4 regions of the Arthrobacter sp. Ld5 genome follow, and region 4 is predicted to be linked to each of the others. Evidence: riboswitches for the same ligand, from Rfam matches in the RefSeq annotation. Region 4 holds a riboswitch; each other region holds the start of a gene.

Region 1 (4,071 bases), on a different contig from region 4:
CCCACGCCTGGAGCTCGTCGGCGACCTGCACACCCGAACCGACGAGACGCGGACCGAGCCCGCCGATCCCCGCCGATTCGGCGATGTCCCGCACGGTCCACGGCGAGCCGTCGTCGTTCACCTTCTGGAAGTTCGCGACAGCGGACTGGATGGCGTTGGACTTCACGTTGCCGAGCGGCTCATCCGGATCGTAGGCGGACAGGTCGACGCCGAGCCATCCCGAGACGAGGACGAGCGCTCCCTCATAGCTGACGTACTGCTGGTAGTCGGCATGCTTGGCGTGGGCCTTCTCCTCCGTCTCGTCCGTGATGATGGTGAGCAGCGTGTAGATCCGCACCGAATAGCGATCGCGGCCCTCGGCTTCGACCGCATCCCGGATCTTGCTGACCACACCCTTCAGCGCCTCCTTCGTGGGCGCCGCGACGAACACCGCTTCGGCATTGCCGGCGGCGAACGCGATGCCGCGGGAGGACGCTCCCGCCTGGAAGATGACCGGCGTCCGCTGGGGCGACGGTTCACTGAGGTGGATCCCCGGGACCGTGAAGTAGGTGCCGTCGTGGTCGATGTCGTGGACCTTCGCCGGATCGGTGAAGACACCGGTCTCGCGGTCGCGCACCACGGCGTCGTCCTCCCACGATCCCTCGAGCAGCTTGTAGAGGACCTCGAGGTACTCGTCGGCATGGTCGTAGCGCGCATCGTGCTCGAGTTGATCCTCATGGCCCATGTTGCGGGCAGCCGAGGGCAGGTAGCCGGTCACCACGTTCCATCCGACGCGTCCCTTGGTGAGGTGGTCAAGCGTGGAGAGCCGACGCGCGAAGGGATAGGGGTGCTCGTAGGCCGTACCGGCGGTGACGCCGAACCCGAGGTTCTCGGTGACGAGCGCCATGGCGGAGACGAGCAGGAACGGATCGTTCACCGGCGTCTGCGTCCCCTGCCTCAGCGTGGCCTCGTTGGAACCGCCGTACACGTCGTACGTGCCGAGGACGTCGGCGATGAAGATGCCGTCGAAAACCCCCTTCTCCAGGGTCTTCGCCAGCTCCGCCCAGTAGCTCAGGTCCTTGTAGCGCCAGGACTGGTCCTCGGGGTGGCGCCACAGACCGGGTGACTGGTGTCCTACACAGTTCATGTCGAAGGCGTTGAAGCGGATACGGCGCGGTGGTGTGGGCATGAAGAGTCCTCATGTCGGGGCACTGCCGTGGCGGAAGCGCCATACTTGCCCGCACTGTCCGTGCCGGGCCGAATCCTCACCTGGGGCACCCCACTACAGCGAGAGGGTTGCCGTCCAACGAACCAGGGTTTTGCGTTGGAGCTCTTGATTCTGGTCCCGAGCGTAGGTGGGTCGGCACGCCGTCGTCCACCCGTCGCCGTCACGGAGCGTCATCCGCCGGAGCACTTCCCCACCGCCCCGGGACATGCCCGACGGCGTCACGCGCCCCGCCCGCACCCCGCCCCGCCCGCGCGCCGCCCCGCCACCGCGACGTACCCGACGACGACAAACGACACCTACCCGATGACGGCGCACCGAACCTGCCCGACGACGCGCCACACCTCCATCCACGTGCATGACCACACCATGCAAAGAAAGTATTGCAAAGCTTTCTTTGCAAGTGCACACTGGTGTCATGGAAGAGACGACAGGCAGCACGGAGGGCCCAGCCGACGCCGGCAACCGCGTTCTGGATGGAGCAGCCCTCAAGGCGCTCGCCCATCCCCTCCGGATCCAGCTGCTCGAGGTCCTCTCCAGCTATGGCCCACAGACCGCCAGCAGCATCGGCAAGCGCATCGGGGAATCCAGCGGGTCGACGAGCTACCACCTGCGGCAGCTTGCGCGCCACAGCCTCGTCCGCGAGGTGGATCGCGGCTCCGCCCGGGAAAGGTGGTGGGAACGGCCCCCAGGCTCCCTGACGCTCAGCACCCCGGAGCTGGAGCAGGATCCCACGACCCGGGAAGCCACCCGCCAGGTGAACCGCCAGTTCGAACGCGGCCGTTCCGAAGCCCTCGCGGCCTTCATGGCCGGCGGATGCGAGTCCGTTCCACCCGAATGGGCGGATGCGGCCGTGATCGCGACCATGAACGCCTACCTGACGGCTGACCAGCTCGCTGCACTCACCCATGAGATGACCGGGATCTTGCGCGAGAAACTCGACGCCTACCGCTCCGAACCGGGTGCCTCCGGGACCCGGCCCGTCCAGCTCCACTTCAATGCCTTCCCCCTCATCGATCCCCAGGAGTCGTCATGACCAGCACGCCACTGACCGCCGGATACGTCGTCCTCACTGGACCGCCCCGGGGAGGACTCACGTCACGGGCCCTCATCCGTCTTGGCACCGCGTTCATCACGGCGGGATCCTCTCTCGCCTCGGCTGAGGGGAGCAATGTGGAGTTGTTCCACCGCCACCTCGAGCGCAGGACGGACCTGCGCGCGCTCGCCCACGGCGGCATCCACCTCATCTGACCCGTCGGCTACCGCAGGTAGGACGCTCCATTGACGTCGATCACGGTGCCGCTGACCCACGACGGAGCATCGCTCGCGAGCCAGCCGACCGTCTGCGCCACCTCCTCCGGCGTCGCGACACGGTTGAACGGACTCTGCGCACGCACCGCATCACCCTGCGGACCGTCCAGCACGGTTCTCCCCATGTCTGTCTCGACGAATCCAGGCGCGACGGCGGCGGCGAGGATGCCGTGCGGGGCGAGGGCGACGGCCAGGGACTGGGTCATCGAGTGCAGCGCCGCCTTGCTCGCGCCGTAGGCCGGCGTGACGGGCTCCCCCCGGTACGCACCCCGCGATCCGACACTGACGAGTCGGCCACCCTCCGGGCCGGCCGGCCGGTCGAGGAGATGCCGGGCGACGAGCCAGGCCAGGTTCGCAGGCCCCAGCAGGTTCACCTCCAGCGTGTGGCGCCACGCCTCCTGCCAGTCCTCGAAGGACACGGTGTCGATGGGATGTGCCTCGAAGATGCCGGCATTGTTCACCAGGACGTCGACCCCACCCAGTCCGCCCACGGCCTCGTCGACGATGCGCCTGCAGGTCTCGGGGTCGCCAATGTCGCCGACGACCGCCACATGGCCGTCGCCCGGCAGCGCGTCCCGTACAGCCGCGGCGGCGGCCCGGTCACGGCCGGCATGGACAGCGATGCGGTGCCCGCGTCCGGCGAGCTCATGGGCGACGGCGGCGCCGATCCCCCTGCTCGCACCGGTCACCAGGATGTTCGACGTCATGGTCCAGACCGTACATCGTGTGCGGCGCCGCACGTGGGAGCGCTGATCGTCGCGCGGAACGGCGCGCCCCGTTTCCGCCGGAGCGGAACACGTTGACCCCCGGTCGGCACGGATGCGAGGGTGACGGAATGAGTACCGACACCACCGAAGTCCGGATCAGCAACCACGAGGCGGAGAACCGTTACGTGGCCACTCTCGACGGCAGTCCCGTCGGTACGGCCGCCTACGAACGGTCCGGCGAGTCGATCACGTTCACGCACACGGTCGTCGACCAGGACGTCGAGGGCCGGGGCATCGGCAGCACCCTGATCCGGTATGCGCTCGACGACGCCCGCCGGCAGCACCTCGCCGTCGTCCCCCGGTGCGAGTTCGTGGCGGCCTTCATCCAGGAGCATCCCGACTACCAGGACCTGACGGTCTAGACCCCGCCGCCGATCCGCTCGCGCAGGCGGCGTCGAGGAGCCGCCGTCCCGGGCGAACCGGTGGCCGCCGTCGGACAGGAGGTCGGACAGGAGGTCGGACAGGAGGTCGGACAGGAGGTCGGACGGCGGGGGCCGGATGCCGGTCTAGAGCTGAATGCCCCGCGAGAGCGCGCCGTCGATCAGCAGGTTGGCGCCGGTGGTGCGGCTCGAGCGCGGACTCGCGAGGAACACGACGGCGTCGGCCACCTCCTGCGGGGTGCCCATCCGTCTCGTCGGGTTGAGGGCCAGCGCGGTCGCGAACAGTTCCGGGTTCCCCTCTTCGATACTCGGCCACACACCGCCCTCGTGGTAGGTGTTCCCGGGCGAGACCGTGTTGGCCCTGATCCCCTGCCCGGCGAGCTGATAGGCCAGTCCCGCCATGTAGGCG
Region 2 (4,071 bases), on a different contig from region 4:
CGGGGAGACGGCCGAGCCGAGGTCGCGGAGCAGCTGGACGCGGGCCTTGAGGATGTACGCGAGGTTGGCGCCGAGCGCGCTGCCCACCCCGAGGTCGCGGGCGTACACGAGCCCCTGGTAGCTCTCGTCCGGCGTGTTGAAGCCCGGGAACCGTTCGGGGTGCTGCGCGAAGTCGAAGGTCCCGGAGTCCACGATCACCCCGGCGATGGCGTTGCCGTGCCCGCCGAGGTACTTGGTGGCCGAGTGCACCACGATGTCCGCACCCCATTCGATGGGCCGGATGAGATACGGCGAGGCCAGCGTGTTGTCGACGATCAGGGGGATGCCGTACTCGTGGGCGACCGCGCTGACCCCCTCGATGTCGAGGACGTCCTGCCGCGGGTTGGAGACCACCTCACCGAAGAAGAGCTTGGTGTTCGGCCGGAGCGCCGCGCGCCACTGGTCGAGGTCGTCGGGGTCCTCGACGAACGTGGTCTCGATCCCGTACTTCTTCAGCGTGTGCCTGAACAGGTTGTAGGTGCCGCCGTAGAGACTGGGGCTGGCCACGATGTGGTCCCCGGCCTCCGCGATGTTCAGCACCGCGAAGGTGCTCGCGGCCTGTCCGGAGGCCAGCAGCAGGGCACCGACGCCGCCCTCGAGGCTCGCGATGCGGGTCTCGACGACCTCCTGGGTCGGGTTGCCGATCCGGGTGTAGATGGGCGCGAGTTCCGTCAGGGAGAACCGGTTCGCGGCGCTCTCCGCGCTCGGGAAGACGAACGACGACGTCTGGTAGATGGGGAGCGCGCGCGCCCCCGTGGTCGGGTCCGGCACCTGGCCGGCGTGGATCTGGCGTGTCTCGAAGGACCAATCGTTGGACATGGCGCTCCCTCTGATCAGGGGCTCCGCCTGTCCGGCTCCCGCCGGTGCCGCTCGGGAAGACCGGACCCGCAGGAGCCCGCGCTTGAACGGCGCCGATGGGACGCCGGACCTGGTCTTCACCCGGGGCACCCCACCGCGGTTGGAGGGTTGCCGGCCAGCAAGCCGGGGCTGTGTGCTGGCACTCATGACCTGCCTTCATGAAAGCCGATCCGGAGGGGATCCGGCAAGCGTGTGACCCTCCATGAAGCCGCCCGTGGGCACGCTCCCGATCCGGTCGAAGGACACCCGCCCGGGAGTAAGGCAAGCCTTAGTCGAGACGCACATCACTTAGTGCCAAGATAGCCGCATGCGTCTGGACCATGTATCTTATGCCTGCGAACCCGATGGACTTGCCGCGACGGCCGAACGGATCTCGGCCAAGCTCGGCGTGGAGCCGGTGAAGGGTGGTGTGCACCCCCGCTTCGGCACCCGCAACATGATCTTCCCCCTGGTCAACGGCCAGTACCTGGAGGTCGTCGAGGTGCTGAACCACCCGGCGTCGGACAAGGCCCCGTTCGGCCAGGCCGTCCGTGCACGCTCCGAAGCCGGCGGTGGCTGGATGGGCTGGTGCGTCGCCGTGGACGACCTCGCGCCGTTCGAGGAGCGCCTCGGCCGCAGTTCCGTGCCCGGCAACCGCAAGTTCCCGGACGGCCAGGAGCTCACCTGGCAGCAGATCGGCATCAAGGGGCTCATCGCCGACCCCCAGGTCCCCTACCTCCTCCGCTGGGACGACGGCACCGAGGACCTCCACCCCTCCAAGGCCCGCCCGGCCTCGGTGAAGCTGGACTGCCTCACCATCGCCGGCTCCTCGGAGCGCGTGACCGACTGGCTCGGGACGGACGTGGAGAAGACCCTCGACGACGTCCAGGTGCAGTGGATCGCCCCCAACGGGACGCCCGGCGTCATGTCGGTGACGTTCGAGACCGACAACGGACGCGTCGAGATCTGACCGTCGGTTCCCGCACGCCTCAGGCGCGCGTGTAGGTGAGGCAGTCGGCGGCGTCCGCGCCGGGACCCACCTGGATGGCCGGCGCCCCGCAGAGCAGGTCGTGGTTGTACCTGCACTCGGAGCGCTGGCAGGCACCCACGTGGGCGATGACCTTCGGCAGCCCCCCGCTGACGGAGGTGTCGACGAACGTGGCGCAGGACGCGTGCTCCTCGCTGCCGGCCACCGTGATGGCGACGGCGTTGCAGCCGTCGTGGTTGAACGAGCAGGCGCGGACGCTGCACTCGGTGACGCTGGGGCTGTCCGTGACGCTGATCATGTCGGTCATGATTCCTCCTGGCTGATCCGAGGGACGGCCCTCGGGCCGCCGTCGTGCTGGATGCCACCAGCGTAAGCCCGCGCCGGACCGACAATTTAGTCATGGTTCTCGTGCGCAATCGGCGCCGGCGGGGTCATGCCCGCCGACTCACGCGCCGATCCCCAGGGCCGGCCCCAGCAGCGCGTAGCCGACGAATCCCGTGATGTCGATCAGCGCGTGCGCGATCACGAGCGGCAGGACCCGCCGCGTCCGCGTGTAGAACCAGGTGAAGAGCAGGCCCATCAGGACGTTCCCGATGAACGGGCCGAACCCCTGGTAGAGGTGGTAGCTGCCCCGGATGAGGGCGCTCGTGACGATGATCGCAGGCGTGGACCAGCCGAGCTCCCGCAGGCGGATGAACAGGTAGCCCACCACGATCACCTCCTCGAGCACGGCGTGCCGGAGCGCCGAGAGGACCAGCACGGGGATGGTCCACCAGTAGTCGTCGAGCGCGGCCGGCGCGAGCGCCGTCGTGATCCCGAGCGCACGGCCCCCCGTGTACACCCCGAGCGTGCCGACGGCGATGACCGCGGCGAGGCCCACCCCGGCACCGATGGTGCGCAGCGGCTGCTCGGCCGTGAGCCCCAGGCGCCGCACGGCCGAGACACCGGGACCGCTGAGCAGGAACAGGACGAGCGCCACGGGCATCAGGGCGAAGAAGATGTCCAGGAGCTGGTAGGCGAGGTCGAAGTACTCGCGCTCGTTCAGCACCGGGTTCAGCGTGGTGGTCTGCCCGGCGAGCGGCCCGCGCGTCAGCTTGTCCGTCAGGCTCACGACGGCATACACGCCCGACTGCCCGAGCGAGAGCCCGAAGACGATCAGCAGTTCGGCGGTGATGCGCCGTCTCGAGTCCGGACCCGCAGGGCCGTCGGCGGGCGGGGCGGTGGAGGACGAGGATCCGGCGGTCATGACGCTATCCTGCCAGCGGAGGCCGGCGGGTCCCACCATCGTTCACCGGACGCGGGTGCCCGCCCGCCAGACGGCGTGCACGAGCGGCATCCCGGGCCGGTAGGCCAGGTGCGTGGCGGACGGCGCGTCCAGCAGCTGCAGGTCCGCGCGGTGCCCGACGGCGAGGGATCCTATGGCGCGCAGGCCGTCGGCGTCGTCCCCGGTGTGGCGCCGCAGCGCCAGGGCTCCGCCGTACGTCGCGGCGCGGACCGCCTCGTGGACGGTCAGCCCCATCTGCAGGACGGCGGTGGCGACGCAGAACCCCAGGGAACTCGTGTAGGAGGTGCCGGGATTGCAGTTGCTCGCGAGGGCGATCCGCGCCCCGGCGTCGAGCAGGCGCCGCGCGGGAGCGAACGGCTGGCGCGTCGAGAGGTCGCAGGCGGGCAGGCACGTGGCGACGGTGCCCGGCACGTCGTCCGCGCCGGGCACCGCCCAGGTTCCGGCGAGCGCGTCGACGTCGGCGTCGGAGAGGTGGTTCACGTGGTCGACGCTGGCGGCGCCGAACTCGACGGCGAGCGCGACGCCGGCTCCAGGACCGAGCTGGTTGCCGTGCACGCGCAGGCCGAGGCCGGCGGCGGCGCAGGCCGCGAGGACCCGGCGTGACTGGTCGGGGGTGAAGGCCCCCCGCTCGCAGAAGACGTCGGCCCAGCGCACGTACGGGCGGACGGCGTCGAGCATCGGCCCGCACACGAGGTCCGTGTAGTCCTCGGCGTCCGCCCCCGCCGGCACGAGGTGCGCGCCGAGGAACGTCACCTCGTCCACCACGCCCGCCGCGATCCGCGCACCGCGCGCCTCCTGCGCGACGTCGAGCCCGTAGCCCGTCTTCGTCTCGAGGTAGGTGGTCCCGCCGGCGGCGGCCTCGGCGACGCGGGCGAGCAGGAGCCGCGTGAGGTCGTAGTCGCCCGCCGCGCGTGTAGCCTCC
Region 3 (4,071 bases), on a different contig from region 4:
ACCTACGGACCGCCGCCTTCCAGGCGGGCCCCGCGGGCCGGATATGTCAGGACGCGCACGACGCCGATTCGCAAGCGACGGAACCGACGGGTCGGCACCGTCGCAGGTTTGGTCCTGATCGCCGCCCTGTATGCGACGCCGTCGCTGTTCGACCGCTTCGTCCTGCCGGTCGCGCTCCCCTACCTGCCCGGCGCTGACGTGCCGCCGCGCGGCGTCGAGGCCGGCGATGCACCGCTCGGGACGCCGCCGCCGGCACCGGCGTCGACGGCGTTCTCGCTGATGGAGTCGCCCGTCGAGGAGCAGGAGTGGGTGGCGTACGACCCGTGCCGGCCCGTGCACTACGTGGTCCGGCCGGACAGTGCCCCGGTCGGGTCCGAGGGGCTGGTGCAGGAGGCCGTCGCTGCGGTGTCCGCCGCCACCGGGCTGCAGTTCATCGACGACGGCGCGACCACGGAGGCGCCGAGCGAGGACCGCGACCTGTACCAACCGGAGCTCTACGGGAAGACCTGGGTGCCGGTACTGATCACCTGGACCAGCGAGGCCGAGATTCCAAGACTCGCCGGCGACATCGCGGGGCTGGGCGGCAGCGACTACGCCCAGACGCCCGGGCAGCCGCTGGTATACGTGGGTGGGCAGGTGCAACTCGATGCGCCGGACGCCGTCGAGTCGCTCCGCTACCCGGACGGGCGCGCGTACCTGAGGGCGACGATCATGCACGAACTCGCACACGTGGTCGGACTCGACCATGTGGATGACCCCGGCCAACTGATGTACGAGCAGAACGTGGGACGGGTCTCGTTCGGTGAGGGCGATCTTGCCGGACTCGCACTCCTCGGCTCAGGACCGTGCGCGCCCGGACTCTAGCGCGTGGCGATCCTGATCGACGGAGGATCACGAGGCACACGTGCCACACATGTTCCAGAGGAAGCGCATCTCACGCGCGGAAATTTGCTAAACAACCGAGGAAAAGCCCGCCGCACCCCGCCGACGACGTAAATTAGGCAGATGAGCAATGATGCCCTCCCGACAGCCGTCCGACCGTTCGACCCGGACGGCGGCAGCGAACAGTCTGCCGAGGCACTCGAGGCGCTCATTGCCACGGTCGAGAGGGAAGTCGCCGAACTCCAGTTCACCCGCTTCACGAACGACGACGCCGTCGCGCTGGGGCAGTTGATCGTCCAGCTGGGTGCAGGACGCAACCTGCCGATAGCCGTGTGCATCCGACGTCCGGACCACATCCTCTTCCGGGCTGCGCTCGACGGGACCACCCCGGACAACGACTACTGGCTCGACGCGAAGAGCCGGACGGCCGAACGCTACCTGGTTCCCTCGCTGCTCGTCGGCCTGCGCGGGCGCCGGAACGGCGGGCGGGTGGAGGACGATCCCCTGTTCGATACGACGCAGTTCGCGGCACATGGCGGCTCCTTCCCGCTCTACATCCAGGGCGTGGGGCCGGTCGCGACGGTCACCGTCTCCGGCCTTCCGCAGCTCGAGGACCACAAGCTCGTCGTCGAGGCGCTCCGGACCTTCCACGCGGCCGCCGGCCTGTAGCTCGCCGGGCGCCGTCGTGCCGTCAGGGCATGCCCCGCATATCCCCGGGTGACGCCGCGTGACCGAATGTGACGGGCGCCGCTGGCGGACCGGCGTCCCCGTGCGCTTAGCTGGAGCCGTAACCATCCCGAGCGGCCGAGAGACCTGGATCGACGACGCCGCAGCAACCTCCCCCGCGTAGCAACGGGGAACGGTGCTACTGCCAGGACCGATGGAGAAGCTACACGCTTTCGTTGGTCGGCCCGTGCGTGCTCCTCCACGCCCGGGTAACCGCTGGCGACCCTGTATCAGCCCTCCATCGGGCGATGATTCAGGAGCCCCGTGTGAGAACAGCAAGCACCAGCACACCCCCACCCACCCGCCGATCCACACCCCGCGGCGTCGTCCTGCTCGCCGCGGCGGCGGCAGTGGCACTCACCGCCAGCGGCTGCGGAGGGACGGCGGCCGCGAGCGAGGACGACACCTTCGTCTTCGCCACCGGCAAGGACATCTCCTGCCTCGATCCCCACGTCAACGGGGACATGCCACAGGCGTCCATCGCCGCGAACTACCTTGACTCCCTGGTCTCGCAGGACAAGGAGGGCCGGATCCACCCGTGGCTGGCCACGGACTGGTCGGTGTCCGACGACGGCCTCACCTACACCTTCACGATGCGCGACGACGTCCACTTCACCGACGGCACCCGGCTCACCGCGGAGGCAGTCAAGGCCAACCTCGACCACATGGTCGACCCGGATACGCAGTCGGGGACGGCCGGCGGCTACCTCAAGCCCTATGTCGGTACGGAGGTCGTGGACGAGACCACGGCCGTCGTCACCCTCAACCGCCCGTACGCGGCGTTCCTCGAGGTGCTCGCGCAGCCCTTCCTCGGCATCGAATCGCCGGAGGCGCTCGAACGCCCGCAGGCCGAGAACTGCAACGCACCCGTGGGGACCGGCCCCTACAAGATCGTCGACTACGTACCGCAGTCCAGGGTCAGCCTCGTCCGTAACGAGGACTACAACTCAGCCCCGCCCTACGCGCAGCACCAGGGTCCGGCGCACATCGAGAAGATCGAGTGGCGGATCGTCCCGGAGGACTCCACGCGTTACGGGCTGCTCCGGGCCGGCCAGGTGGACGCCCTGGACCTCATGCCGTCCGTCCACTTCGACGAGGCGGAGGCCGACCCGCACGTGGAGCTCATCCTGCAGGACCGGCCCGGCAACCCGACGAACCTGATCCTCAACACGACGCGCGCACCGTTCGACGATCTCGCGGTCAGGAAGGCGTTCCTGCACAGCGCCTACCTCGACGCCGGCATCGACAGCGTCTACTTCGGCACGGTGACCCGAGCCGGCGGACCGCTGAGCTCCACCACGGGGTTCTACTCCCCCGACTTCGAGCACGTCTACGATCCGGACCCGGAGAAGGCCGCACGTCTCCTGGACGGGGCCGGCTGGACGGAGCGCGACGACGAGGGCTTCCGCATCAAGGACGGCGAGCGCCTGACCGTTCACTTCCCCTACACACCGGGCGCGTGGCCCACCGCGCATCAGGCGCTCGTGACGCAGATCCAGGCGACGGCGAAGAAGGCCGGTTTCGAGGTGCTCATCGAGAACGGCGACGGTGCAACCGTCAGCGAACTCGGCAACACCTTCGACTACGACCTCCGCGCCGACTACTGGAACACCAACACGGCCGACGTCCTGAGAATCGTCTTCTCCTCCGAGTACACCGAATCGGCGGGTTTCGTGCCCAACGGATCCGGTTTCCGCAACCCCGAGCTCGATGGCATCCTCAACGACGCCCTCGCCACCGACGACCCCGCCGAACGCGGGGACCTCTACTACCGGGCGCAGCGGATCGTCAGCGACAACGCGCTGCAACTGCCCCTCTACAACCAGGCCAGCCAGGTGGCGCTCCGGAGCGACCGCTACCGGAACCTCACCCTCGAGCCGAGCCTGTCCCTCCCCTACCTCTACGACGTCACGGCGGTGGATTCCGAATGAGTACCCGATCCCTCGATTCCCTCAGCGCCGCAGCCCGCACGACGGCGACCGCCGGCCCCGCCGGCAAGGTCGTCGCGAAGCGGGCGGCCGGCAGCCTCTTCGTCCTCTGGGCGGCCGTGACCCTCACCTTCTTCGTCCTGCGCCTCACGCCGGGCGATCCCGTCACGGCGATCCTCGGCGGTGCGGGCTCCTCACCGTCCGCGGCTACGGTCGCGGCGGTCCGCGCGGAGTACGGGCTCGACCAGCCCGTACTCGTGCAGTACCTCTCCTATCTGGGACATCTCGTCCGCGGCGACTTCGGCGTCTCGTACATCTTCAAGGTCCCGGTCCTGGAGATCATCGGGCCGCAGATCCTGCCCACGCTGCAGCTCGCCGGGCTGGCCCTGGTCTTCGCGTGGGTGATCGCCCTCGCGTTCACCCTCCTCACCGTGGGGCGCGGGCGCGTGCTCGACGGCGCCGGCCGCGCCGTCGAGGTGCTCTTCGCCTCCCTCCCTCAGTTCTGGGTGGGCATCATGCTCGCGGTGGTCTTCGC
Region 4 (4,071 bases):
GCCGCGGCGCGCCCCCACCTCGACGCCGTCATCTGGGTCGAGGCCGACACCGGGGTGCGGCACCGGACCGCGATGCAGCGCGACGGCGAGGCGTACGCGCCCTTCTGGCAGCGCTGGGCGGACCAGGAGGACGCCTGGCTGGCCGGCGACGCCCCCGCCGCGGTGGCCGACGTCGTCGTGCAGGGCCACTCCGGGCCCCCGTCGCCCCGCGCCGTCCGCCTGGCACTCACCGGACTGCCGGCGTGCGCGATCCTGCTCGCCCCGGAGCGGGCCGGCCGCCGCGGGCTCCGGCTGGACTGCGAGCGCATCGACGCGACGCCGGACACCGCCGCGCTGTTCTCCACCCTGTACGGGGCGTCCCCCGCGGCCGTCTGGCTGGACAGTTCCGACGCCGGGACCACGACGCCCCTGCCCGAGGGGCGCAACCGCTTCAGCATCCTGGCGGACGCCTCGGGCGAGTTCGGGCAGCAGGCCCTGCACCGGGACGGCACCACGGAGATCACGGCGGGCCCGGTCACCACGCGCATCCGCGAGCCCTTCTTCCGCTGGCTCGACGACGTGTGGGGCCGCCGGGCGGTCCGCACCCCGGAGGGCTTCGCGTGCGGGTTCGGGCTGGGGTGGCTGGGCTACCTCGGCTACGAGCTCAAGCGGGAGACCGGCGGCGCCGCCGTGCCCCTGCCGGCCGACGCACTCCCGGACGCCGCGCTGATCTTCGCGGGCCGCGCCGTCGTCGTGGACCACGCCGAGGCCGCCGTCTTCCTGCTCACCCTCACGGACGGGCGGCGCAGCCCGGACCGCGAGGCCTGGCTGGCGAGGGCACGCCGGGCCGTCGCGGCTCCCACGCCCGTCCCGCCGGCCCCCGTCCCGCCGCCGCCCCGGTTCGCCGCCCGGGACTCCCGCGAGGAGTACCTCGCGAAGACCCGCCGCGCGCAGGCGGAGATCGCCGACGGCACCACGTACGAGGTCTGCCTGACGACGTCCCTCTCGGCCCGCGTGGAGCCCCTCGACCCGCTGGCGACGTACCTGCGCCTGCGCGCCGCGAGCCCGGCACCGTTCGCGCACTACCTCCGTTTCCCCGGTTTCGCGGTCGCCAGCACCTCCCCCGAACGCTTCCTGAAGCTCGGCCAGGACGGCTTCATGCGGGCGGAGCCCATCAAGGGCACGCGCGGGCGGTCGGCGGACCCGGCGGAGGACGCCGCCCTGCTCGAGGACCTGCGGACCTCGGCGAAGGACCGCGCGGAGAACATCATGATCGTGGACCTGCTCCGCAACGACCTCTCGCACCATGCGCTCCCGGGCTCGGTCACCGTGAGCAGGCTGTGCGCGATCGAGTCCTACGCCACGGTGCACCAGATGGTGAGCAGCATCGACGCCCGCCTGCGGCCGGGCAGCGCGCGGGCCGGCGTGATCGGATCCGCGTTCCCGGCCGGGTCGATGACGGGCGCGCCGAAGATCAGCACCATGGCCATCCTCGACCGCCTGGAGCAGGCCCCGCGCGGCCCCTACTCGGGCGCTGCCGGGTACTTCAGCCTGACCGGCGCCACGGATCTCGCCGTCGTCATCCGGACCCTCGTGCTGGCGGAGGACGGCGACGCCACGCGCCTCACGCTCGGCGTCGGCGGGGCGATCACCGCCGACTCGGACCCGGCCGAGGAGTGGGCCGAGGTGCGCACGAAGACGCGCGGGGTCCTCTCCGCCCTGGGATCGGACTTCCCGGCCTGACGGCGGCCCCGACCCGGGGCACCTGCACACCCCGCGCGCGCAGACCCGGGGCAACGGCCCGAACCCGCGGGGGCTGTCCCCCGGCTCTGGTCACCCGCCGCGGCGACCCCGACCCGGCGGCGGCACGCCCGGGCGCCGACGGCTACGCTGAGGCCCATGACTGTTCTTGTGTTCCTGGACCCGGCCCATGACGACGGGAGGGTGGTCGACGCGTCCGAGCCGCAACTGATGGCCACCGACCTCGGCGCCACCCGCGGGGACGGCCTGTTCGAATCCCTGCTCGCCGTCGACGGGGTGCCGCGCAAGGAGCAGGCGCACCTGGACCGCCTCGCGGGGTCGGCCGCCGCGCTGGATCTCGCGGTCCCGGACGCCGGAGCCTGGAGCCGCGCGATCCGCACGGGCCTGCGCGAGTTCGCGGCGACGGACCCCGACGAGCGGAACGCCGTCGTGAAGTTGATCGCCACGCGCGGCGTGGAGGGCGCAGGACGGGCCACGGCCTGGGTGCAGGTGTCCCGCGTGCCGGAGGCCACCCTCCGCCAGCGCGAGACGGGCCTGAACGTCCTCTTCCTCGAGCGCGGCTACGACAGCACCGTCGCCCAGCGGGCGCCCTGGCTGCTGATGGGCGCCAAGACCCTCTCCTACGCGGTCAACATGGCCGCCGTCCGCTACGCGAAGGCGCACGGGGCCGACGACGTCATCTTCACCTCCTCCGACGGCAAGGTGCTGGAGGGCCCGACGTCGACCGTCCTCCTCGCCTACGACCGTGACGGCCGGAAGACGCTCCTGACGCCGCAGCTCGAGAGCGGGATCCTCGCCGGGACCTCGCAGAGCGCCCTGTTCGCCGCGGCGAAGGAGCAGGGCTGGGAGCTCGGCTACGGACCCCTGGAACCGCGCGACCTCCTGGAGGCGGACGCCGTGTGGCTGATCTCGAGCATCCGGCTCCTCGCCCCGGTGCTCTCGCTGGACGGCCAGGAGCTCCGCACCTCGAGCGCCCTGACCGCCGAACTCGCCGGCCTCGTGGACCGTTTCGTGTAATCTCCGCCACAAAACGGCCCTCCGGGGCCCTTCTGCTACGTCAAGCGTCGATTTCCGGCCCGTCCCGTTTTGACCCGGCGCTTCGTGCTGCCCTAGCGTTTTGCCTGCAATCAAGAGTTCCAGCCCTCGGCCCTGGCCGGCTGGACAGCAACCCTCTCCCGTAGTGGGGTGCTCCAGGTGAAGATTCGGCCGCCGGGACAAGTCCCCCGGTTGGCAAGTACGGCGTCGTGCGGCCTGTCCCGGACCATTCCCCGGTGACGGCACCCGTACCCGCGCACAGTCCAGAACAGTGAGCGTGTCACCCAGCAGCCTGTCCCCCGCCGCGACCCGGCACCCCCGCACCATCCCCGTTCTCCGCGCCCTCCCCGGCCCGGCACCCCGAAGGACACCATGAACATCTCCCGCAAGGTCCTGGCGGCATTCGCCGTCCCCTTCCTCGCCCTGACCGTCTCCTGCGGCAGCGGCAGCAGCGAGCCCACCGAGGCCACCGACGCCCTGGCCGGCAGCGACCAGCAGTCGCTGGACCAGTACACGACCGACACCACGACGCCGATCGACGAGATCGACACGTCCGAGCTCGGCCTCATCACCGACGGCACCCTGCGTGTCGGCACGCTCTCCGACGCCCCGCCGAACATCTTCCTCGAGGACGGTGTCTTCACCGGCTACGACAACGAACTGCTGCGCGCCATCGGCGACAAGCTGGGCCTCGAGGTCGAGTTCGCGTCCACGGACTTCTCCGCGCTCCTGGCCCAGGTGCAGAACAAGCAGTTCGACGTCGGATCCTCCTCGATCTCCACCACCGCCGAGCGCCGCGAGAACGTGGGCTTCAGCAACGGCTACGACTTCGGCTACATGGCCGTCGTCACGAAGAACGGCTCCTCCGTGACGGGCTTCGACTCCCTCTCGGAGAGCACCCGCATCGGCGTCGTCCAGGGCACCGTCCAGGACGACTACGTCTCCAACACCCTCGGCCTCGAGCCCGTGCGCTTCCCCGACTACAACACCGTCTACGCGAACGTGAAGAACGGCCAGGTGGACGCCTGGGTGGCCCCGTCGCAGCAGGCCACCGGCCAGGTGAAGGACGGCGACGACACCACGATCGCCGAGACCATCATCAACACCGAGAACTTCACCGCGTACGCCGTGAACAGCGACAACCAGCCGCTCATCGACGCCCTCAACGCCGGCCTGGACGCCGTCGTCGCCGACGGCACGTGGACCGAGCTCACGCAGGAGTGGTACCCCGAGCGCGAGATGCCCTCCGACTGGAAGCCCGGCAGCAAAGCCGTGGACGTAAAGTAGCGGTCCCTG

The links. A riboswitch is a leader RNA that binds a small molecule or an ion and turns the genes downstream of it on or off. The one in region 4 is predicted to bind S-adenosylmethionine.
Region 1: linked by a shared signal. The riboswitch ahead of ACSGDB_RS01795 (LLM class flavin-dependent oxidoreductase) and the one ahead of ACSGDB_RS11730 (ABC transporter substrate-binding protein) in region 4 are both predicted to bind S-adenosylmethionine.
Region 2: linked by a shared signal. The riboswitch ahead of ACSGDB_RS03335 (bifunctional o-acetylhomoserine/o-acetylserine sulfhydrylase) and the one ahead of ACSGDB_RS11730 (ABC transporter substrate-binding protein) in region 4 are both predicted to bind S-adenosylmethionine.
Region 3: linked by a shared signal. The riboswitch ahead of ACSGDB_RS01760 (ABC transporter substrate-binding protein) and the one ahead of ACSGDB_RS11730 (ABC transporter substrate-binding protein) in region 4 are both predicted to bind S-adenosylmethionine.

Annotation. Positions count from the first base shown of each region.
Region 1 is NZ_JBPKBO010000003.1:107,219-111,289, forward strand. It holds gene ACSGDB_RS01795 (LLM class flavin-dependent oxidoreductase) at 1-1,168, opposite strand, end outside; SAM riboswitch class IV at 1,205-1,318, opposite strand; gene ACSGDB_RS01800 (helix-turn-helix domain-containing protein) at 1,623-2,240, shown strand; gene ACSGDB_RS01805 (hypothetical protein) at 2,237-2,455, shown strand; gene ACSGDB_RS01810 (SDR family NAD(P)-dependent oxidoreductase) at 2,464-3,222, opposite strand; gene ACSGDB_RS01815 (GNAT family N-acetyltransferase) at 3,351-3,644, shown strand; gene ACSGDB_RS01820 (SDR family NAD(P)-dependent oxidoreductase) at 3,789-4,071, opposite strand, start outside.
Region 2 is NZ_JBPKBO010000005.1:166,181-170,251, forward strand. It holds gene ACSGDB_RS03335 (bifunctional o-acetylhomoserine/o-acetylserine sulfhydrylase) at 1-858, opposite strand, end outside; SAM riboswitch class IV at 932-1,048, opposite strand; gene ACSGDB_RS03340 (VOC family protein) at 1,205-1,846, shown strand; gene ACSGDB_RS03345 (DUF1540 domain-containing protein) at 1,866-2,171, opposite strand; gene ACSGDB_RS03350 (CPBP family intramembrane glutamic endopeptidase) at 2,310-3,110, opposite strand; gene hutI (imidazolonepropionase) at 3,153-4,071, opposite strand, start outside.
Region 3 is NZ_JBPKBO010000003.1:95,161-99,231, forward strand. It holds gene ACSGDB_RS01750 (matrixin family metalloprotease) at 109-864, shown strand; gene ACSGDB_RS01755 (heme-degrading domain-containing protein) at 1,006-1,551, shown strand; SAM riboswitch class I at 1,671-1,769, shown strand; gene ACSGDB_RS01760 (ABC transporter substrate-binding protein) at 1,875-3,539, shown strand; gene ACSGDB_RS01765 (ABC transporter permease) at 3,536-4,071, shown strand, end outside.
Region 4 is NZ_JBPKBO010000022.1:193,838-197,908, reverse strand. It holds gene ACSGDB_RS11740 (chorismate-binding protein) at 1-1,722, shown strand, start outside; gene ACSGDB_RS11735 (aminodeoxychorismate lyase) at 1,879-2,757, shown strand; SAM riboswitch class IV at 2,866-2,983, shown strand; gene ACSGDB_RS11730 (ABC transporter substrate-binding protein) at 3,148-4,062, shown strand.